DNA from 4 places in the Streptomyces sp. NPDC058308 genome. Region 3 is predicted to be linked to each of the others. Evidence: riboswitches for the same ligand, from Rfam matches in the RefSeq annotation. Region 3 holds a riboswitch; each other region holds the start of a gene.
The links. A riboswitch is a leader RNA that binds a small molecule or an ion and turns the genes downstream of it on or off. The one in region 3 is predicted to bind cobalamin.
Positions count from the first base shown of each region.

Region 1 (5,561 bases), on a different contig from region 3:
TTGACCACCACAGGCGTGCCGGACAACTCGGCTCGCCACACCCGGGATCGCGGGCTGCTGGCCAGTTTGCGGGCCCGGCCGGGCACACCCAGCTCCGCCGTCAGTCTTTCCCCGAACGGTAACCGTGACTTCATGGCACGCATCCTCGCACGACGCGCCGATCCGGCCCCGCGCGGCGAGCGAGGGGCCGAATCGGCGCGGACCGTGCCGTGTCGTCAAGACGTGTCGTCAGGAAGCGGAGAGCTCCTCGCGGACCGTTCTGGCCGCCGCGACCAGGTTCTCCAGGGACGACCGTGTCTCGGGCCAGCCGCGCGTCTTCAGGCCGCAGTCCGGATTGACCCACAGCCGTTCGGCGGGGATCGCCTCGAGTCCCGTGCGCAACAGGGCCGCGGCCTCGTCGGCGCTCGGCACCCGCGGCGAGTGGATGTCGTACACGCCAGGACCCGCCTCCCGCGGATAGCCGTGCGCCGCGAGCTCCCGGGCGACCTGCATGTGGGAGCGGGCCGCCTCCAGGCTGATGACGTCGGCGTCGAGGTCGTCGATGGCCTGGACGATGTCACCGAACTCGGCGTAGCACATGTGCGTATGGATCTGCGTGTCCGGCCGCACCCCGCTCGTGGTGAGACGGAACGCCTCGGTCGCCCAGGCCAGATAGGCCGGGTGGTCGGCGGCGCGCAGCGGCAGCGTCTCGCGCAGCGCGGGCTCGTCGACCTGGATGACCGACGTCCCGGCCGCCTCCAGGCCGACGACCTCGTCGCGCAGGGCGAGGGCGACCTGGCGGGCGGTGTCCCCGAGCGGCTGGTCGTCACGGACGAAGGACCAGGCGAGCATGGTGACGGGGCCGGTGAGCATGCCCTTGACGGGGCGGCCGGTGAGCGACTGGGCGTATGTCGTCCAGCGCACCGTCATCGGCTCGGGCCGCGAAATGTCACCCGCGAGGATCGGCGGTCGCACATAGCGGGTGCCGTAGGACTGGACCCAGCCGTGCTGGGTGGCGAGGTACCCGGTGAGCTGCTCGGCGAAGTACTGCACCATGTCGTTGCGTTCGGGCTCGCCGTGCACCAGGACGTCGATGCCCGCCTTCTCCTGGAAGGAGATCACTTCCTGGATCTCGGCCTTGATGCGCTCCTCGTACCCGTCACCGTCGATCCGGCCGGCCCGCAAGTCGGCGCGGGCGGCCCGCAGTTCGCCGGTCTGCGGGAAGGAGCCGATGGTGGTCGTCGGGAGGAGCGGCAGGCCGAGGGCGGTGCGCTGGGCCGCCGCACGCTCCGCATACGGCTGGGAGCGGCGGGCGTCGGCCGCCGTCACGGCCCCGGTGCGGGCGCGGACGGCCGGGTCACGGGTGATGGGGGAGCCGGCCCGGGAAGCCAGATCGGCGCGGTTCGCGGCGAGTTGGGTGGAGATCGTGTCGGTGCCCTGGGCCAGGCCCCGTGCGAGCGTGACGATCTCGGTGGTCTTCTGGCGTGCGAAGGCCAGCCAGCGCAGGATCTGCGGCTCGATGTCCCGTTCGAGGGCCGCGTCGACGGGGACATGGAGCAGGGAGCAGGAGGCGGCCACGTCGACCCGGTCGGCCAGGCCGAGCAGCGTGCCGAGCGTGGTGAGGGACTTCTCCAGGTCGTTGACCCAGATGTTGCGTCCGTTGACGACGCCCGCCACCAGCCGCTTGCCGGGCAGCCCTCCGACGGCCGCGAGCGCGTCGAGGTTGGCGGCGGCCGCGTCGGTGAAGTCGAGTGCGAGGCCGTCGACCGGGGCCTTGGCGAGCACCGGAAGGGCGTCGCCGAGTCGGTCGAAGTACGAGGCGACCAGCAGTTTCGGCCGGTCGGTGAGGGCGCCGAGGTCGCGGTAGGCGCGCTCGGCCGCGTTGAGCTCGGCCGGCGTGCGGTCCTGGACGAGCGCGGGCTCGTCGAGCTGGACCCATTCGGCGCCCGCCGCGCGCAGGTCGGCGAGGACCTCGGCGTACACCGGCAGGAGGCGGTCGAGGAGGGTCAGCGGGTCGAAGTCGGCGGCCACCCCGGGGGCGGGCTTGGCCAGGAGGAGGTAGGTGACCGGGCCGACGAGGACGGGCCGCGCCGTCAGACCCAGCGCCCGGGCCTCCTTGAACTCGCCGACCTGCTTGGCGGAGTCGGCCCGGAACACCGTCCCGGGAGCCAACTCGGGGACCAGGTAGTGGTAGTTGGTGTCGAACCACTTCGTCATTTCCAGCGGCGCCACGTCCTGGGTGCCGCGCGCCATCGCGAAGTAGCCGTCGAGCGCGTCCGCGTCGACCGCGCGACGGTGCCGCTCGGGGAGGGCGCCGACCATGACGCTGGTGTCGAGGACGTGGTCGTAGTACGAGAAGTCGCCGGTCGGGACTTCGCCGATGCCGGCGTCGGCGAGTTCACGCCAGTTCGAGCGGCGGAGCTCGGCGGCGGCGTCCCGGAGGGCGTCCGCGGTGACGCGGCCCTTCCAGTAGCCCTCGATCGCCTTCTTGAGTTCCCGGTTGGCACCCTGGCGGGGGTAGCCGTACACGGTGGCCCGTACTGCCGCGGCTGCGGGCTTGGTGGTCACGGAGATCTCCTTCGCGAGATGAATCCCTGAGATCCCGGAGACGGGACGAGAGCGCGAAGGGTGGCAGCACCGGGCGGTTCGGGATCGCGTGGTCGACGCGGTCGTCCGTCCAGTGTGTACGCCGACCCGCCCTCGAGGTCACCGAGATATCCGCGCACGAATGGTTCGCACACGGACAGCGGGCAGGTCTTCGGACTCACGGGCCCGTCCAGCGCCTTCCTGAAGAAGGCGGTCGGACACCTACTGGCCGTCGCTTCCCAGGACCGGAGTGGCGGTCCCAGTGCATGTGACGGCGGTCGTTCCCGCTCACCGCTGCGGGGCAGTCCCGGATTCACACCGGGTTCCCTCTTGCGACGCTCCCGCCTGGCGGACGGGGCGAACCAGCTGTACGGATCACCATACGGGGCCACCCGCCGGTGGACCGCGTCGCGTTGGGCATTGGAAGGGTGAGGTGGAACACGTGAGGTGGGTGCTTCGCCGACGCGGCGGGCGGGAAGTGGAGGGCGGTGGCCCCCCGGGGGGAGCCCCCCCCCGAAAGGCACGGCCGACGCGCTCCCGCGCCGGGGCGGCCGTACCGTGGCTGCCATGTGCTGGAGCGAGACGGCCGACCTCGTCGCAGGCGCGGGCATCACGGCCGTGGGGGTCGCCTCCGTGACCCTGGCGGCCCGGCGCCCCCGTGACCTGCCGCTGGCCGCGCTGCCGCTCCTCCTGGGCCTCCACCAGATCATCGAGGCAGCCGTCTGGCACCACGACGGCGGCACCGGGCCCGCCACCGTTGCCTGGGCCGTCATCGCGCTCCCGCTCCTTCCGCTGTGGGTACCGGCGGCCGTGCTGTGCTCCGCGCCGCCGAGCGCTCGCCGCCGCCTCCTCGTGCCGCTGGCGGCGGGCATCGCAACGGCGGCGACGCTCACCTACGTGCTGGCGGCCCGCACCGTGACGGCCGGGATCCGGGGGCACACGGTCGGATACTCCCTTGGCCTGCCGCAGGCGCAGCTGATCGTCGCCGGCTACCTCCTCGCCACCATCGGCTCCCTGCTCTTGTCCGGCGACCGGGGCCTGGTCCTCTTCGGCGTCCTGGTCGCGGTCGGGGCCGCGGTCTCCGTCGTGCTGTGGCGGCAGGAGTACATCTCGACGTGGTGCGCGTTCGCCGCGGTGTGCTCGGTGGTCCTGCTGCGCTGGGTCGTAAGCCGCCGTCCGCCGCGCCGGGCGTCGCGACCCTGCGGAGATCCGTCAGAAGGGCCCTAACCCCGGCACTCCTGTTCCCGGCGACCGGCCCCGCTGAGGAGGTCGACGCGCTGGCCCGCCCCCTCTTTGAGGACGTAGAGGGTGCCGTCCCCGGGGGACCAGTCCCGTGGGACGAGGAAGGTGCGGTCTCCGGAGACGTGGAACAGGCGCAGACCCGCGTACTCGTACGCGTACTGGCTGCCCTTGTCGGTGACGCGCCGGAAACAACTGCCGCCGCCCCGGATCATCAAGTCCTTCTCGCTGAAGACGACGACCGCGGGGAAGTCGCTCCGGAGGGTCCGTTCGGTCAGGTCCGCGCGGCCGCGGCCGGCGATCGCCGCGTACGCCGACACGGCCCAGAACAGTGACAGGACGCAGACGAACAGCGTGAGCCCCCAGAGCCGCAGGTCCCGGCGCGTGCGCGTGCGGGCGTACGCGTTGAGCGCGAAGCCGCCGATCGCGGTGAGCGGCAGCAGCAGGTCGAACAGCCACGGGCTGAGCGGATACAGCGGTACGAGGACGACGGGCACGGCCCAGGCGAACCGGAGCACCCGGACGGCGCGGGCGAGCCGTTCCGGTTCGCCCGCCGCCCAGCGGAGCAGCCCGAGCACGCCGAGGGCCGCACCCGCGGCCAGCCAGGCGGGGAGATAGAGAGCGCCGACACTGCGCAACAGATAGTCGCTGGTGGAGAAGTGGAACACGGTGTCGCGCAGCCCGAGCGCCTTGGTCTCGGCGTCGGTGCTCGCCCAGCCGAAGTAGAACAGGACCGCGGTCAGAAGGGTGACGAGGGACCCGATGGCGCCGACGATCTCCACCCAGCCGACTCTGGGGTCGGCGGGGAGTGTGGGAGGAGGCGGTGGTGCGGGTGGGGCGGGCTCGGGTTCTGGGTCAGGCGGGGGGTTTGGGGGCGGAGCCGGGTCCGGGGCGGGTCCCGGCGCGGGTTCTGGCTCCGGTCCTGGTCTCGGTTCGGGGGGCGGGGGCCCGCTCATCGGGCGAACGCGTTCGCCGGGCCGAGGGAGCCGGGCGACCGCGATACGGACGACGGCGAAGACGACCGGGAGGTAGGTGGCGCGACGCCGCTCCAGTCGAGGGTGAACGCCGCCCGCCTGGCGACCCGGGCCCCGTTCTTCGTCACGAGCGTCACGTCGATCACTGTGGGCCGCAGGCCACCGAAGCCGTCAGGCCCCGGCAGGTCCACGGCGATCGATCCGTCCTTGCAGCACCTCGCCTTGTCCTCCTCGTCGCCGAAGGGCCGCAGGCTGACTGGGCCCGTCAGCTCCCGTGCGCGCAGCTCCACGGTGGCCGGCGAGTCCGGCCAGGTGCCTTGGAAGTAGGCGGTCGAGCCGGGCGTGTACGTGGTGTCCGTGGCGGAGATCCCGCTGGCGCAGGCCGCGGTGCCCGTCGGGGCGGGCCGCAGCACCACTCGCTCGCCGGGGTGCTGACGGTAGTAGGCGACGAAGCGTTGGAGGACCGCGAAGGCATCCCCGTCCTTGCACAGGTATCCGGTGTTCCCCGGCCGGTACCCGGCCGTGCGCAGCCCCGCTTCGGCCTTGACCGCGATGGCCAGCCCGCCGGTCTCGCCCTGTGCGGCCTTACAGATCCCGGCGAGTCCTTCGATGGCCTTCCAGGCCTGCGGAGTCGCCGAGTTGTCGATCCGCCTGCCGGGGTCGACCGAGGTGTTGTAGGCCTGCTGGCACTCGCCCTTCTGCAGCAGGTCGTACAGGCTGTCGGGCTCGAAGGTCTCGTCCGTGTTGGGCGACTTGGGGCCCCACGGAAGCCAGCCAGGCGGC
Region 1 is NZ_JBHVZA010000009.1:96,835-102,395, forward strand. Features, by position in the region: gene ACFVYL_RS14700 (phosphotransferase) at 1-134, opposite strand, end outside; gene metE (5-methyltetrahydropteroyltriglutamate--homocysteine S-methyltransferase) at 229-2,547, opposite strand; cobalamin riboswitch at 2,711-2,947, opposite strand; gene ACFVYL_RS14710 (DUF6629 family protein) at 3,133-3,792, shown strand; gene ACFVYL_RS14715 (hypothetical protein) at 3,789-4,586, opposite strand; gene ACFVYL_RS14720 (hypothetical protein) at 4,757-5,561, opposite strand, start outside.
Region 1: it holds a riboswitch for cobalamin, as region 3 does, so the genes downstream of both, metE (5-methyltetrahydropteroyltriglutamate--homocysteine S-methyltransferase) here and ACFVYL_RS04910 (ABC transporter substrate-binding protein) in region 3, are expected to answer to the same signal.

Region 2 (5,561 bases), on a different contig from region 3:
CCCTGCTGGGCAAGCGGCTTGTGCCCGCGCTCGGTGCCTGGTACGCGACCGTCGTGGCCGTGCTCGGTTTCGCCGTGGCCATTGGACTGGCCTACGAGTTCCTGCCCGTGATCAATGACGTTCCCGAGCATTTCCCGGCCGCCCTGCTCTGGCGTTTCCGGCTCTCCGCCCTCGCCATGCAGGCCACGCTGTGGGGTGCCTTCGGGCTGATCTTCGGGGAGTTGGCGCAGCGCCTGCTGCTGCCGAAGCCCGCGGCGCCCACGCCCGGGAAGCCGGTCGCGGCGGACCGGTAGGGCGGCGGAGTGCCCGGACACCCCGATCTGCCGACGGCTCGCGATCAGTTGCGCGTACTCGTCGGGGGGCCGTCTCGTCGTCGCGGGGCCGTGCTGCTGGCCCGCCACCCTGACCAGTGCCGCTGGACCGAGCGCGTCACGCGGCACCGAGCGGGCAGCCGAGCCGCATGTTCCAGCGTCCGGAGCGTCCGCTGAGTTCCGTCGTCGACAACGGCAGGACATCGAACCGCCAGAAGGCGGACAGCGGCGCCCCCGTCGCATGGACGGCCGCCGCCCGCACCACCTCGGGCTCCACAACGGCGACGACGCGTCCGGACGGGGTGTCCGCCCGGAGCGCGTCCAGCCACTCGGCCACACGCGAGCACACGTCCGCCACGGACTCTCCGCCCGGAGCCGCGGCCTCCGGCTCGGTCAGCCAACGGCCCACCGCCTGCGGTTCCGCGGCACTCACTTCCTCCAGCGACCTGCCGCGCCACCTGCCCGGGTCGAGACCGGCCAGAGAGGGTGCCTCCAGGCGCGCCCCGAGGCCGAGTGCGTCGGCGGTCTGCGCACAGCGCGCGCCGGGGGAGACGAGGACCTGGCATCCCGTGGGCAGGGTTCCGGCCGCCCGACGCGTCTGTGCCGCGCCGGCCGGGTCGAGGGGCTCGCCGTCGCCGAACACGCCGCGCCGCGCCGCGGCGGTCAGGGCAGGCGCGACGAGCAGCACGCGCGTGGTCACTGGACGTCCTTCCGCTGGTGGGTGCCGGAGCCCGCTTCCGCAGGCTTCGGGTGCGCCGCACCCCGCACGAATCGTCGGAGGTGCGCGCGCACGGCGTCGGGCCGCTCCAACCAGGGTTCGTGCCCGGCGCCCTCGATCCGCGTCAGTGGAAGACCGAGCCGGAGCGCCAGTGAAGCGAGTGATGACAGAGGGCGCGGATCGTCGGTCCCACCGAGGAGCTCCGTTCGCGCGGGCAGGCGCGCGGACAGGTCGTCGAGATGTTCGTCGAGCGGGTCCGCGCGGCCTTCCCTGCCGAGGTCACCGTTCATCGCCCAGTTGACCGGGCGCCGCCGCCGGGCGCTCTGCGCGGCCCAGGCCCATCCGCGTCCGGGATCGGCGTGGTCGGTGAACCAGGACAGGGTGAGCAACTCGACTTCCTGCTCCTCCGTGCGGCCCGGCAGTTCCTCCAGTGCGCGGAGCCGCTCCCGCCGCGCCGCGGACATGCGGCGGCCGCGCTCCGCCCGGTAGCCGGTACGCCAGTCACCGACGAACGGCCCGCACATCAGCAGCATCCCGGCGACCCGCCCGGGGTGCTTCAGGCAGAACCGGCTCGCAAGGTCGGTGCCGTACGAGTGCCCGATCAGCACGGCCCTCGGCGCGTCCCACGCGTCGAGCAGCTCAGCGAGATCGTCGACGTGCCGCGCCAGGCAATGGCGGCCCTCCCAAGGGGACCGGCCGGTGCCACGCTGGTCGTACCGGTACACGGGCGCGAGGTCCGCGACCATGGAGGCGACCTCGCCCAGATAGTCCGGCAGCCCCGGACCGCCATGGAGCATGACCACCGGCGTCCGCCGAGCCGTGCCCCGTAGCGCCGTCCAATGCAATCGCGCCTCGTCGCTCATCGATGCGAGGCCCTGCGTCTGAATCGAGGTCACCGCGCAAACCTACCCGGATGTTCCGTGGGCGCCCCCGCTGCCGAGCGTCGGGCCAACAGGGGCCCCACCAGTCGCACACGGCCGCTGAACAGGGGCGTACGCGGTGGTATACGCGCTCGCGTGTGACACCCCCGCACCTGGGGTGCAAGTTGTCAGCAGATCAGTTGCGCACTAATGTCACCACGCCTTGGTGCACGGGAAATCCGGTGTGATGCCGGTGCGGCCCTCGCCACTGTGATCGGGAAGTCCGGCTCCAGCCCTCGCGGCAGCCACTGGGTACTCACGTACCCGGGAAGGCGGAGTCCGGTCGGTACGACCCGTCAGCCAGGAGACCGGCCAAGGCGCGTTGTCCATCCACGAGGTGCTGGAGAGGGTCTGCCGAGCCATGCACATAGCCGAGGGTTTCCTCCCACCGGCGCACGCGATCGCCTGGGGCGTAGCGTCCGCGCCGTTCGTCGTCCACGGAGTCCGCTCCCTGACCCGTGAGGTCAGGGAGCACCCGGAGAGCACCCTGCTCCTCGGCGCCTCCGGGGCCTTCACATTCGTCCTTTCCGCGCTGAAGATCCCGTCCGTCACGGGCAGTTGCTCGCACCCGACGGGCACCGGCCTCGGAGCGATCCTGTTCCGGCCGCCCATCATGACGGTGCTCGGCACCATCACCCTGCTCTTCCAGGCCCTGCTGCTCGCCCACGGCGGGCTCACCACCCTGGGCGCCAACGTGTTCTCGATGGCGATCGTCGGGCCCTGGGCGGGATACGCGGTCTACCGGCTCCTCAAGCGGTACGACGTGCCGCTCATGGTCGCCGTGTTCTTCGGGGCGTTCGTCGCCGACCTGTCCACCTACTGCGTCACCAGCGTTCAGCTGGCACTGGCGTTCCCCGACCCCAGCAGCGGATTCCTGGGCGCCCTGGGCAAGTTCGGCGGCATCTTCGCCGTCACCCAGATCCCGCTCGCGGTCAGCGAAGGACTGCTCACCGTCCTGGTGATGCGGCTGCTCGTGCAGTCCAGCAAGGGCGAGCTCACCCGGCTCGGCGTGCTGCTGCAGGGCAGCCCGACCGTGCCGACGGCCAAGACGGAGACGGGGGCCAACGCCTGATGAGCCGGAACGCGAAGATCAACATTCTGCTGCTCGTGGTCGTCGCCGCGCTCGCGGTGCTGCCCCTGGCACTCGGGCTCGGTGACGACAAGGAGGAGCCGTTCACCGGCGCCGACGCGCAGGCCGAGACGGCGATCACCGAGATCGAGCCGGACTACGAACCGTGGTTCTCCCCGCTGTACGAACCCCCTTCCGGGGAGATCGAGTCGGCGCTCTTCGCCCTGCAGGCGGCCATGGGTGCCGGTGTGCTCGCGTACTACTTCGGGCTGCGCAAGGGGCGCCGCCAGGGCGCCGAGCAGATGCTGGAGCAGGGCGAGCGGTCCGGTTCACCGACCGGTTCGCCGACCGGAACGCCGGCTGAAACGCTGGCCGACGCGGCGGACAAGCGGCCCGAGACCGAGCAGGTCTGACCCGGCGTGCTGCCCATCGACGCGGCGGCGCACAGCAGCCGCTGGCGCCGCCGACACCCCGTGGACAAGGCCGTACTCGGGCTCGGCCTCACCGTCCTCGCCATCTCCCTGCCGCCCTGGCCGGGCGCCGCCCTGGTGGTCCTCGCGGCGCTCGTCCTGCTGCTCGGGCCCGCAGGCGTACCGCCCCGCAAGCTGTGGCGGGCCTACCGTGTGCCGCTCGGCTTCTGCGTCACGAGCGCCCTGACCCTGCTCGTCCAACTCGGCAGCCCCGACGGGTTCGTGACGCTCGCCGACGGCGGTCCGGCGCGCGCGGGCGGCCTGCTCCTGCGGACCTCCGCCGCCTCGCTCGGGGTGCTCCTGTTCGCCTTCACCACGCCGATGTCGGACCTGCTGCCGCGGCTGGTGAAGGCGGGCGTGCCCGCACCGGTCGTGGACGTCGCACTCGTCACGTACCGGATGAGTTTCCTGCTCCTGGACTCCATGAGCCGGATCCGTCAGGCGCAGGCCGCCCGGCTCGGCCACACCACCCGCGCGGCCACCTGGCGCTCCCTCGCCGGTCTCGGCGCCACCGCGTTCGTGCGGGCCTTCGACCGGGCGGGCCGGCTGCAGGCCGGGCTCGCCGGACGCGGCTACGACGGCACGCTGCGGGTCCTCGTGCCCGACGCCCGGATCTCACGGCGCTTCGTGGCCGCGGCCGCGGTGCTCCTCGCGGGCCTCGTGGCCCTCACCCTCGCACTGGAAAGGTTCCTTCCATGACCGAGCCGAGGGCTCTTCGCGAGCCGGTCGCCCGCGGCGGGCCGAGCGAGCCCCTGGTCGCCCTGCGCGGCGCGTCCTACGCCTACGAGGACGGGCCCACCGTGCTCGAAGGCCTGGACTTCGACGTCGTCGCGGGCCGCGCCCTCGCCCTGCTGGGACGCAACGGCAGCGGCAAGACCACCCTCATGCGGCTGCTCAGCGGGGGACTGCGCCCCGCCGCGGGCGGGCTGACGCTCGAAGGGGTCCCCGTGAGGTACGACCGCAAGGGCCTGACCCGGCTGCGCACCACCGTCCAGCTGGTCGTCCAGGACCCGGACGACCAGCTGTTCGCGGCCTCCGTCGAGCAGGACGTGTCGTTCGGCCCGCTGAACCTCGGCCTGCCCGACGCCGAGGTCCGGGCGCGGGTCGCCGAGGCGCTCGCCGCACTCGACATCGTGGCGCTGGCCGACCGCCCGACCCACCTGCTCTCCTACGGCCAGCGCAAACGGACCGCCATCGCCGGCGCCGTGGCGATGCGCCCCCGCGTCCTCGTCCTCGACGAGCCGACCGCGGGCCTCGACCCCGACGGCCAGGAGCGCCTCCTCGCCACGCTGCAGAGGCTGCGGGACGCCGGGACGACCGTGGTCATGGCGACCCACGACGTGGACCTGGCGCTGCGCTGGGCCGACGACGCGGCGCTGCTCACCCCCGCCGGGGTGCGGACCGGGCCGGTCGCCGAGATGCTGGGCCGGCGGGACCTGCTGGCGCAGGCCGGGCTCCACCTGCCGTGGGGGATCGCCGTCGGGGAGCTCCTGCGCACGCACGGCCTGGCGGTCGGTACGGGCGAGGGCCCGCGCACCGCGGAGGAGTTGGCCGCACTGGTGGCCGCGGCGGGGGAGCGCTGAGCGAGCCGCCCCTCCCGGCGTCCGGCTGTCGGGTGGCTGCTCAGCAGTGGCGGTACACGTAGCCGTCCTCGCCCGCGGGCCGGACGTCGCGGTCGCGCAGCGTGATGGACAGGTCCTTGCCCCAGGTGCGGCAGGCGGCGTCGAAGTCCTTGCGCACATACTCGATGTCGAAGACCTTCCCGTCGTATGCGGACGCGAAGTCGGGGCACTCCTTGTAGTGGGCGCACTCCTCGGTGACGGCGAAGTCGAAGCCGATGTGCTTGCGCCGGTCAAGGAGGTCGGTGGTGTTCTTCTGCGCGATGGCGAGGCCCTTGTCGTGCGCCCGCCGGGCGAGGAGCCGGGCGAAGTCCGCCGCGTCGTCGGGCGTGAGGAGGTCGTCGGAGCGCTCGTAGGAGTCGAGGTTGTCGGGCTCCACCGCGTCGAAGCCCGCCTCCGCGCAGCCGTCGATCCACTTGCCGACGATCTCGGCGAGGGCGGCGCGCTTCTTCGC
Region 2 is NZ_JBHVZA010000027.1:77,822-83,382, forward strand. Features, by position in the region: gene ACFVYL_RS30235 (CbtA family protein) at 1-293, shown strand, start outside; gene ACFVYL_RS30240 (histidine phosphatase family protein) at 430-1,011, opposite strand; gene ACFVYL_RS30245 (alpha/beta fold hydrolase) at 1,008-1,925, opposite strand; cobalamin riboswitch at 2,097-2,281, shown strand; gene ACFVYL_RS30250 (energy-coupling factor ABC transporter permease) at 2,311-3,021, shown strand; gene ACFVYL_RS30255 (energy-coupling factor ABC transporter substrate-binding protein) at 3,021-3,431, shown strand; gene cbiQ (cobalt ECF transporter T component CbiQ) at 3,438-4,187, shown strand; gene ACFVYL_RS30265 (energy-coupling factor ABC transporter ATP-binding protein) at 4,184-5,071, shown strand; gene ACFVYL_RS30270 (endo alpha-1,4 polygalactosaminidase) at 5,112-5,561, opposite strand, start outside.
Region 2: it holds a riboswitch for cobalamin, as region 3 does, so the genes downstream of both, ACFVYL_RS30250 (energy-coupling factor ABC transporter permease) here and ACFVYL_RS04910 (ABC transporter substrate-binding protein) in region 3, are expected to answer to the same signal.

Region 3 (5,561 bases):
CACGCTGGTCACCGGGAGCTCCGCCACCAGGGAAAGCAGGTCCAACTGGTGCTGGATGTCCAGGTGGTTGGTCGGCTCGTCGAGGAGGAGCTCGCGGGGCTCCTGGGCGAGCGCGCGGGCGATCTGGACGCGCTGGCGTTCGCCTCCGGAGAGGGTGTGCCAGGCCTGGGCGGCGCGTTCGGTGAGTCCGGTGCGCGCCAGTGCGTCACGTACCGCCCGCTCGTCGTGGGGCGTGGGGGCCGACCATGCCCGACGGTGCGGGATACGGCCGAGCCGTACGACGTCTCGTACGGTCAACTCCACCTGTGTCGAAGCGTGTTGTTCGACCACGGCGATCCGGCGCGCCACCGCCCGGCGGCCCGTGTCCGTCAGCGAGCGGCCGTCCAGGGTGACGATGCCCGAGGCCGGGGCGAGGACGCCCGCGAGGATGCGCAGGAGCGTGGACTTGCCGGATCCGTTGGGGCCGAGGAGTCCCACGGTGGCGCCCGCGGGCGGGGCGAGGCTGACGCCGTCGACGACGAGACGGCCGCCCGCCTCCCGGCTGACGCGGTCGGCGCGCAGGCCCGCCGCGTCCGCGGGGATCGGGTCGTGGGTCATGACACCTTCCTCGTACGTCATGACACCCTCCTCGTACGTCATGACACCCTCTTCGTGCGTCATGCCACCCGCCGCGTCCGGTAGAGGACCGCCACGAACGCCGGTACGCCGATGAGCGAGGTCACCACGCCGACCGGGACCTCCTGCGGGTCCAGGGCCGTGCGGGCCAGCGTGTCCACCCAGACCAGGAAGACCGCGCCGGCGAGCGCCGTGACCGGGAGCAGCCGGGCGTGCCCGGAACCGACGAACGCGCGGGCCGCGTGCGGCAGGACCAGGCCGACGAAGCCGATGGCGCCCGCCGAGCTGACCAGGGCCGCGGTCAGCAGGGCCGTCGTGCAGAGCAGCACGAGCCGGGTGCGGGCCACCCGGACGCCCAGCGTCGCGGCCGCCTCCTGGCCGAACGCGAACGCGTCGAGCGTACGGGCGTGGGTGAGGCAGACGAGCAGCGTCACCGCGAGCACCCCGGCGCACAGCCACACGTCCGTCCAGCCGATCCCGCTGAGCGAGCCGAGGAGCCAGAACAGCACGCCGCGGGTGGTCTCCGCGTCGCCCGCCGTGAGCACCACGAACGAGGTCAGCGCGGAGAAGAGCTGCATGGCCGCGACGCCGGACAGCACGACCCGGTCCGTGGTGTCGCCCAGCGTGTGGCTCAGGAGAAGGACCAGGGCGAAGGAGCAGACCGCCCCGGCGAAGGCGCCCGCCGAGACCGAGACCGCTCCCCCGCCGACCCCGAGGACGACGACCGCGACCGCTCCCGTGGACGCCCCTGACGACACCCCGAGCACGAAGGGGTCCGCGAGGGGGTTGCGGAGCAGGGACTGCATGACCGCCCCGCAGACGGCGAGGCCCGCGCCGCAGACCGCGGCGAGCAGGGTGCGCGGCATCCGCAGGTTCCAGACGATGCCGTCCCTGATCGGGGTGAGGGGGGTCTCGCCCCAGCCGAGGTGGGCGGCGACGGTCGACCACACGTCGGGCACGGAGATGTCCGCGGGGCCGATGGTGACCGCCACGGACACGGAGAGGAGGAGCGCGGCGACGCCGATCGCCCAGAGCAGGCTCAGGCGCAGACCCCCGCGCAGGCTCAGGCGCAGACCCCCGCGCAGACCTCCGCGCAGGCTCAGGCGCAGACCCCCGCGCAGACCTCCGCGCAGGCTCAGGCGCAGACCCCCGCGCAGGCTCGGGCGCCATCCCCCGCGCGGACCCTGCCCGGGTTCCGGGAGTACGGCGGCGCCGGGCGCGGCCTCCGCCGTGCCCGCCCCCGCGCCCGTGTCCGTGTCCGTGTCCGCGCCCGTGTCCGCGCCCGTGCCCGTGGCCCCGCTCGCCGCGGCCCGCTTCACGTGACGAGTCCGAACTTCCGCAGCGCGGCCGCGACCTGTTCGATGCCGTCGACCGTGCGGATCGTGGGATTCATGGCCTGGCCGCTGAGCAGCACGTACCGCTTCTTCTTCACGGCGGTCAGGTTCTTCGTCGCCGGGTTGGACTCCAGGAACTTGATCTTCGCGGCGGCGCTCTCGGCCGACTGCGACTTGCGCGTGAGGTCGCCGAGGACGATGACGTCGGGGTCGCGGTCGGCGACGGTCTCCCAGTTGATCTGGGGCCACTCCTCGCGGGTGTCGTCGAAGACGTTCTTCGCGCCGAGTTCGCGGGTGATGATGCCGGGGGCGCCGCAGCAGCCCGCCATGTACGGGGCGTCGGAGTTGGCGAACCAGTACATGAGGCGCGCGTCGGAGGCGTCGATGTCCTTCGTGGCCGCCGTGACGCGGTTCTTCATGCCGGCGATCAGCTTCTCGCCGCGCTTCTCCACGCCGAAGACCTTCGCGAGGTCGCGCACCTCGCCGTAGACGCTGTCCATGGTGAGGGTCTTCACGCGCTTGCCGTCGCCCGCGCCGTCGTTGTCCTTGCCCGCGCAGTCGGTGGGCGAGACGTAGACGGGCACGCCGAGCTCGGTGAACTTCGTACGGTCGGCGACCCCGCCCTTGCCGACCGTGTAGAGGAAGGAGGCGCTGACGAAGTCCGGCTCCTTGGCGAGGACCTTCTCCAGCGACGGGTAGCGGTCGGCGAGGCGCTCCACCTTCGCGTTGTCCTTCGCCAGGTTCTTCAGGACCGGGTCGGTCCAGGTGCCGGTGCCGGCCATCCGGTCGGCGAGGCCGAGGGAGAGCAGGATCTCCGTGGAGCCCTGGTCGAGGGAGACGGCCCGCCGCGGCGGCGCCGTGACCTTCGCCTCCTTGCCGCAGGAGGCGACCGTGACCGGATAGCCGTCGGCGCTCCCGCCCCCGGAGTGCGCGGAGTTCTGTGCGGAGCCGTCGCCGCACGCGGTGAGCGCGAGCAGACCGGCACAGAGGAGGGCGGATATACGGGCTGTCGAGGACACGTGATCCTTCAAGTCTCACGGCTCATACGCGGAGCCTGGCCTGCGTCACGACCTCCGTCGCCCGGTGTGCGAGCGGAGGCGCCAGCAGGTCTTCGGACTCGGGATCGACCGGGCGGGGCGCCTTCCCGGGCGTCCGGAGACATCCAGTGGCCGTGGCCCCGCCCGTCCCCCTCACCGCTGCGCGTCAGTTCCGGATTCGCACCGGATTCCCTGGCCCAGGTGTGGGTTTGACTGGCTTGCGCAAGTTATCACGCACCTGTCACACGCCCTCACGTGGTCGGCGCGGGCCTCGGCTCGCCGCGGTAGGTGCCGAACGACCAGCGGTTTCCCTCCGGGTCCTCGATGCCGAATTCGCGGCTGCCGTACGGCTTGTCCTCGATCTCGGCGGTGATCTTCACGCCCGCCCCGGTGAGGCGGCGGTACAGGTCGTCCACCTGGGCGGTGACGACGTAGGCGCCCGCGGTGCCGGGTTTGCCGCAGGTGGCCGCGGCCTCCGGGTCGTACGAGCCGAGCATGACGCCGCCGCCCTCGGGCCAGTCGAGCTGGGCGTGGGCGACGCGGCCCCCGTCCTCGTAGACGGCGGTGCGCAGGAAGCCGACGGTGTCGACGAGGAAATCGATCAGCGCGGGGGCGTCCTGGGCCTGCACGCCCGGCCAGACGGCGGGAGGGGGTGTGGCGAGGTGCTCACCCGCGGCGGGGGTCGGCTCGGAGTTCGGGTTGGATGTGGTGTGCGGTGTGGTGTTCATGTCTTCGAGTCTTCGCCCTTGCCGTGCGCCCCGGCTTGGATATTCCGGCACTCTTCGGCCAGCCAGTGGGTGGGGCTCGCCCCGGTGTACTGCCGGAAGTCGCGGACGAGGTGCGAGTGGTCGTAATAGCCGGTGTCGGCCGCGACCCGGGCGAGGTCCGGCGGGGCGCCCGCCGCGACGGCGCGGACCACGGTGGCCTTGGCGTGCTGGAAGCGCATGAGGCGCGCCGCCTGCTTGGGGCTCAGCCCGGTCTCGGCGCGGAACAGCGCGGTCAGCCGGCGCTCGCTGAGCGCGACGTGCCGGGACAGGCCGCCCAGGGTGCCCGCGCCGCGGTGCCGGGCCAGCCAGGCCCAGGCCTCGGCGACCTCGGGGCGGACGGACCCCGCGGCGCGGTCGTCGGACGCGAGCCGGCGCAGGTAGGCGGAGAGGTGGGCGAACCGGTCCGCCCAGGTGTCCAGCTCGCACAACCGCTCCCGGACGTCGGCGGCGCGGTCGCCGAACACGTCGGTGCCGTCGACGACGAGCTGTCCGGTCAGGCCAGCGGCGGGCACACCGAGGAGGGCCCGGGCCGCCAGGGGATGCACGGCGAGCTGGATGCCCGCCTCGTGCTCGGGCTGTACGACGTACGCCGGGCTCTGGTGCAGGCCGCCCACCACGATCTCGGTGCGTGCCGCGTCCGGTCCTGTCGCCCGGTCGGGGGTGGCGCCGGTGGCGATGGGCCCGTCCAGCGAGAAGATCACCGTCAGATACGGCGAGGGCAGGCCCCGGTGCAGTGCGGGGCGCTGTCCCGCGGTGCGGTAGCCGACCGCGGAGACGACCATGCCGTCGAGCCGCGGCGCGGCCCTGACGAACTCACGGGAGCCCATGGAAACCAGTATGCGCGGTGGGTCCCGAGCGGTCGCGGTGACGACGGCGGGCCGGGGCGGGCCGGGCGTCCCCCTCCGCTACCCGGGTTCACTTTCCCCATGCCCCCCGGGCGCGGTGACTTCGATCATGGGAAATGGCCGCCGATCCCCATAGCATTGCCCGCCGCTCCGGACGGGGCCGCGCATCGCTCTCAGGAACGGCAGGGACGTCACACCATGGCAGTACGGGCAAAGAGCAAGCTGGCCGTCATCGGCACCACGGGCGCGCTGGCCGCCGCCGTCCTCGCGGGCAGCGCGCTGTGGCCGACGGGCGAGGCGAGCGCCGCCGACACCTCGGCGGCCACCGCCCGCGAGCTGTCGCACTGGCCGAAGCCCGTGGCGAAGCAGCTCGGCAAGGTCATCGCGAAGAACGACCACAAGGGCGCGTACGCGGTCTTCGACGCGGACAACACCACGTACCGAGGCGACCTCGAAGAGGCGCTGCTGCCGTTCCTGGAGATGAAGGGCGTCCTCACCCGCAAGACGATGGACCCGTCCCTGAAGATCATCCCCTTCAAGGACAAGCCCGGTCACAAGGAGAGCCTCTACAGCTACTACCTGCGGCTGTGCGACGTGGACGACCAGGTCTCCTACCCCTGGGCCGCGCAGATCTTCTCCGGCTTCACGCTGAAGGAGCTCAAGGGGTACGTCGACGAGCTCCTCGCGTACAAGAAGCCGATCCCGGCCGAGTACTACGAGGACGGCAAGCTCACCAGGACCGAGGTGAAGCCGCCGGAGTTCTCGCGCGGCATGCGCCAGCTCTACGGGACGCTGCGCGCGCACGGCGTCGAGGTGTACGTGGTCAGCGCGGCCAGCGAGGACCTGGTGCGCATGGTCCTCGCGGACCCCAAGTACGGCTACGGCGTGAAGCCGGAGAACGTCATCGGCGTCTCCATGCAGCTCAAGGACCGTAGGACCGGTGCGGTGACCAGCTCCCGCAAG
Region 3 is NZ_JBHVZA010000002.1:504,980-510,540, forward strand. Features, by position in the region: gene ACFVYL_RS04900 (ABC transporter ATP-binding protein) at 1-597, opposite strand, end outside; gene ACFVYL_RS04905 (FecCD family ABC transporter permease) at 657-1,688, opposite strand; gene ACFVYL_RS04910 (ABC transporter substrate-binding protein) at 1,931-2,968, opposite strand; cobalamin riboswitch at 3,034-3,219, opposite strand; gene ACFVYL_RS04915 (VOC family protein) at 3,238-3,714, opposite strand; gene ACFVYL_RS04920 (helix-turn-helix domain-containing protein) at 3,711-4,580, opposite strand; gene ACFVYL_RS04925 (haloacid dehalogenase-like hydrolase) at 4,797-5,561, shown strand, end outside.

Region 4 (5,561 bases), on a different contig from region 3:
CCAGGCCGTGCTCGACGTCATGGGCGTCGGCGGCGGCCCCGACACCAACTGGTTCGTCAAGGACCTGCCGCTCCTCATCGCGTTCGCGGTGCTCGCCGCGTACACGTACTCGTCCGGTCTGCGCGCGCCCGCGCTGATCGCGTTCGTGAAGGACGGCCTGATCTATCTCGTCATCGCCGTCGCGATCATCTACATCCCGATCAAGCTCGGCGGGTTCGACGAGATCTTCCGGGCGGCGAGCGACAAGTTCTCGGCGACGAACGAGGCGGCGGGCAAGCCCGTCGCGGGCCTCGCGCCGGGCGAGGCCGGGCAGTGGACGTACGCGACGCTGGCCCTCGGCTCCGCGCTCGCGCTGTTCATGTACCCGCACTCGATCACGGCGACGCTCTCCTCCAAGAGCCGCAACGTGATCCGCCGCAACACCACGATCCTGCCGCTCTACTCGCTGATGCTCGGCCTGCTCGCGCTGCTCGGGTTCATGGCGATCGCCGCCGGGGTGAAGGTGGAGAACGGTCAGCTGGCGATTCCGCAGCTGTTCGAGAACATGTTCCCCGACTGGTTCACGGGCGTCGCGTTCGCCGCCATCGGCATCGGCGCGCTCGTCCCCGCGGCGATCATGTCGATCGCGGCCGCGAATCTCTTCACCCGCAACATCTACAAGGACTTCCTCAAGCCGGACGCGACACCGCAGCAGGAGATGAAGGTCTCCAAGCTGGTCTCGCTCCTGGTGAAGGTCGGCGCCCTCGCCTTCGTCCTCACCATGGACAAGACGGTCGCGATCAACTTCCAGCTGCTCGGTGGCATCTGGATCCTGCAGACGATGCCCGCGCTGGTCGGCGGCCTGTTCACCCGGTGGTTCCACCGCTGGGCGCTGCTCGCGGGCTGGGCGGTCGGCATGGCCTACGGAACGCTCGCCGCGTACGGCGTCGCCTCGCCGACCCAGAAGCACTTCGGCGGCTCGTCCGACGAGATCCCCGGCATCGGCGAGATCGGCTACATCGGCCTGACGGCGTTCGTCCTGAACGTGGTCGTGACCGTGGTCCTCACCTTCGTCCTGAAGGCGCTCAAGGCCCCCGACGGCGTCGACGAGACGTCCCCGGAGGACTACACGGCCGACGCGGGCGACCCCGGCGTCATAGAGGAACTGCCGAAGGCGACGGCGGGCGCCGGACACTGAGAGCCTGTGTCATAACCCGCTGCGCACAGCGGCAAAGGGCCGCCGGAAATCCGGAGGCCCTTTGTCGTACCCGTGTTGCACACTGCGCCGCATGGACATCACGATCAGGCGGGCACGGCCCGAGGAGTACGGGGCGCTGGGTGATCTCACCGCGCGGGCCTATCTCGAAGACGGACACCTGGACTTCGGGGCGGAGGACCGCTATCTGCCCGTACTGCGGGACGTGGCGGGGCGCGCGGCGCACGCCGAGATCCTGGTGGCCGCGGCGGACGACACGACGGCAGGCGGGCTGCTCGGCGGCGTGACCTTCGTGCCGTCCTGCGGCCCCGTGGCCGACATCGCGCGGGAGGGCGAGTCGGAGATCCGCATGCTGGCGGTCTCGCCCGGGGCGCGCGGCCGCGGTGTGGGCGAACTCCTGGTGCGCGCCTGCGTCCAGCGGTCCAGGGACGCGGGCAGGGACCGGCTCGTGCTGTCCTCCTCGCCCTCGATGCGGACCGCCCACCGGCTCTACGAACGCCTCGGCTTCGCACGGACCCCGGAGCGCGACTGGTCCCCGGTCCCCGGCCTCCCACTGCTCACCTACGCGTTGACACTCTAGGTCCTGTCGTCAAACTCGCGTCGTTCGCCCGGAGGGCGGCCTCGCGGCGTCTGGTGCGTGCGATCGCAAGGCGGAGGGTCATCCCGGTACTGGGCGTACCGGGATGAGCCCGACAACGCGGCGAGCGTGCGTGCCAGGCGTCGCGAGGCAGACGGGAGTTTGACGACAGGGCCTAGGGGCCACTGTCCGAGCCCGCCGCGCGATCCGACACAAGATGTAGGCCTGCTTCAGCAGCGCGACACAAGATGTATGCTCGTGCTCGCTGTCGCCGCAGGGGAATCCGGTGCAAGTCCGGAACTGTCCCGCAACGGTAGACGTGTACGCATTTGTCGTGCGCGGAGTCCGAAGACCTGCCGGCAGTGCACCCGAGTCGTCCGGCCCGGGTGCCGACCGTCCGGGCCTCGTGGAATGGGCCGGTGGACGCGGTACGCCGCCCTGCCCGGGTGCGCCCGTGTGTGCCGATCCCTCCCCAGGCCCAGAGCCGAGCGAGGGAGAGCCCCACGTGACCATCGCGCCCGCCGAACCTGCGTCAGCGCTGGCACCGCAGCCCACCGACAGCGCTGAGGGTACCGACGCGCCGGGGACCGCGCTGCTGCGCACCCTGACCGACCTCACCGCCGACCTCCCCGACGCCGACCCCGGCCGGGTGGCGGCCGCCGCGCTGCGCGGCCGGTCGGCCAGGGCCGACGAGAGTGAGCTCCGGGAGCTCGCGACCGAGGCGGCCGCGGGGCTCATCTCCGAGGACCCTACGTACTCGAAGCTCGCCGCCCGGCTGCTCTCCCTCTCCATCGCCGCCGAGGCCGCCTCGCAGGGCGTGCGCTCCTTCACCGAGTCGATCGCGGTCGGCCACCGCGAGGGCCTGATCGCCGACCGCACCGCCGCGTTCGTGACCGCGCACGCCGCCCGGCTCGACGCGCTCGTGGAGAGCGCGCTCGCGGACGGCGCCGACTTCCGCTTCGGCTACTTCGGCCTGCGCACGCTGCACAGCCGCTACCTGCTGCGCCACCCGATCACCCGGCAGGTCATCGAGACGCCGCAGCACTTCATGCTGCGCGTCGCGAGCGGCCTGGCGGAGACCGACTGGGACACGGCGGCGGACAGCAGCCGCGCGGTCGGCGAAGTCGCCTCGCTGTACGGGCTGATGAGCCGCCTGGACTACCTGCCGTCCTCGCCGACGCTCTTCAACTCCGGCACCCGCCACCCGCAGATGTCCTCCTGCTACCTCCTCGACTCCCCGCTGGACGAGCTCGACTCGATCTACGACCGCTACCACCAGGTCGCGCGGCTCTCCAAGCACGCGGGCGGCATCGGCCTCTCGTACTCCCGCATCCGTTCGCGCGGTTCGCTGATCCGCGGCACGAACGGGCACTCCAACGGCATCGTGCCGTTCCTGAAGACGCTGGACGCCTCGGTGGCCGCGGTGAACCAGGGCGGGCGGCGCAAGGGCGCGGCCGCGGTCTACCTGGAGACCTGGCACTTTGACATCGAGGAGTTCCTGGAGCTGCGCGACAACACCGGCGAGGACCAGCGGCGCACGCACAACCTCAACCTCGCGCACTGGATCCCGGACGAGTTCATGCGCCGCGTCGCCGCCGACCGGGAGTGGTCGCTGTTCTCGCCGTCCGACGTGCCCGAGCTCGTCGACCTGTGGGGCGAGGAGTTCGACGCCGCCTACCGCCGGGCGGAGGCCGCAGGACTCGCCAGGAAGACGATGTCGGCCCGCGACCTCTACGGCCGCATGATGCGCACCCTCGCGCAGACCGGCAACGGCTGGATGACCTTCAAGGACGCCGCCAACCGCACCGCGAACCAGACCGCCGAGCCCGGCCACACCGTGCACTCCTCCAACCTCTGCACGGAGATCCTGGAGGTGACGGACGACGGCGAGACGGCCGTCTGCAACCTCGGCTCGGTGAACCTCGGCGCGTTCGTGGAGAACGGCGACCTCGCGTGGGACCGTCTCGACGAGACCGTCCGGACCGCCGTCACCTTCCTCGACCGCGTCGTCGACATCAACTTCTACCCGACCGAGCAGGCGGGCCGCTCCAACGCCAGGTGGCGCCCGGTGGGCCTCGGCGCGATGGGACTTCAGGACGTCTTCTTCCAGCTGAAGCTTCCCTTCGACTCCCCCGAGGCGCGGGCGCTCTCCACCCGTATCGCCGAGCGCATCATGCTCGCCGCGTACGAGACCTCCGCCGACCTCGCCGAGCGCAGCGGCCCGCTGCCCGCCTGGGAGAAGACCCGCACCGCGCGCGGCGTCCTGCACCCCGACCACTACGACGTCGAGCTGACATGGCCCGAGCGCTGGGCGGCGCTGCGGGAACGCATCGCCGCGACCGGCATGCGCAATTCGCTGCTGCTCGCCATCGCGCCGACCGCCACCATCGCGTCCATCGCGGGTGTCTACGAGTGCATCGAGCCGCAGGTCTCCAACCTCTTCAAGCGCGAGACCCTGTCCGGCGAGTTCCTCCAGGTCAACGCCTATCTGGTGGAGGATCTCAAGCGGCTCGGGAGGTGGGACGCGCAGAGCCGCGAGGCGCTGCGCGAGGCCAGCGGCTCGGTCCAGGGATTCGACTGGATCCCCGCGGAGGTGCGCGCGCTGTACCGCACGGCGTGGGAGCTCCCGCAGCGCGGCCTGATCGACATGGCCGCCGCGCGCACCCCCTTCCTCGACCAGGCGCAGTCGCTCAACCTCTTCCTGGAGACGCCGACCATCGGCAAGCTCTCCTCGATGTACGCGTACGCCTGGCAGCAGGGCCTGAAGACCACGTACTACCTGCGCTCGCGCCCCGCGACGCGCATCGCGCGCGCGGCCGGCGGCTCGAACGCGGCCGCCACCGCCCCCGTCCCCGCCCAGGCCACGGCCGAAGAAGCCGTCGCCTGCTCCCTGGAAAACCCCGAGTCCTGCGAGGCCTGTCAGTAATGAGCACCACGACGAACAGCGAGAAGAACCTCCTCGACCCGGGCTTCGAGCTGACCCTGCGCCCCATGCGCTACCCGGACTTCTACGAGCGCTACCGGGACGCGATCAAGAACACCTGGACCGTGGAGGAGGTCGACCTCCACTCGGACGTCGCCGACCTCGCCAAGCTCTCGCCCGGCGAGCAGCACATGATCGGCCGTCTGGTCGCGTTCTTCGCGACCGGCGACTCGATCGTCTCCAACAACCTGGTGCTCACGCTCTACAAGCACATCAACTCCCCTGAGGCGCGGCTGTACTTGAGCCGTCAGCTCTTCGAGGAGGCCGTGCACGTCCAGTTCTATCTGACGCTGCTCGACACCTATCTGCCCGACCCGGATGACCGTGCGGCGGCCTTCGACGCGGTCGAGGAGATCCCCTCCATCCGTGAGAAGGCCGAGTTCTGCTTCAGGTGGATGGACTCGGTCGAGAAGCTGGACCGCCTGGAGAGCAAGGCCGACCGGCGCCGCTTCCTGCTGAACCTGATCTGCTTCGCCGCGTGCATCGAGGGCCTCTTCTTCTACGGTGCCTTCGCGTACGTCTACTGGTTCCGCTCGCGCGGTCTGCTGCACGGCCTCGCCACCGGCACCAACTGGGTGTTCCGCGACGAGACGATGCACATGAGCTTCGCCTTCGACGTCGTCGACACCGTCCGCAAGGAGGAGCCCGAGCTCTTCGACGACGCGCTCAAGCAGCAGGTCACGGACATGCTGAAGGAGGCCGTCGAGGCCGAGCTGCAGTTCGCGCGGGACCTGTGCGGCGAGGGCCTGCCCGGCATGAACACCGACTCGATGCGCGAGTACCTGCAGTGCGTCGCCGACCAGCGC
Region 4 is NZ_JBHVZA010000008.1:103,960-109,520, forward strand. Features, by position in the region: gene mctP (monocarboxylate uptake permease MctP) at 1-1,177, shown strand, start outside; gene ACFVYL_RS13585 (GNAT family N-acetyltransferase) at 1,269-1,775, shown strand; cobalamin riboswitch at 2,012-2,148, shown strand; gene ACFVYL_RS13590 (ribonucleoside-diphosphate reductase subunit alpha) at 2,278-4,698, shown strand; gene ACFVYL_RS13595 (ribonucleotide-diphosphate reductase subunit beta) at 4,698-5,561, shown strand, end outside.
Region 4: it holds a riboswitch for cobalamin, as region 3 does, so the genes downstream of both, ACFVYL_RS13590 (ribonucleoside-diphosphate reductase subunit alpha) here and ACFVYL_RS04910 (ABC transporter substrate-binding protein) in region 3, are expected to answer to the same signal.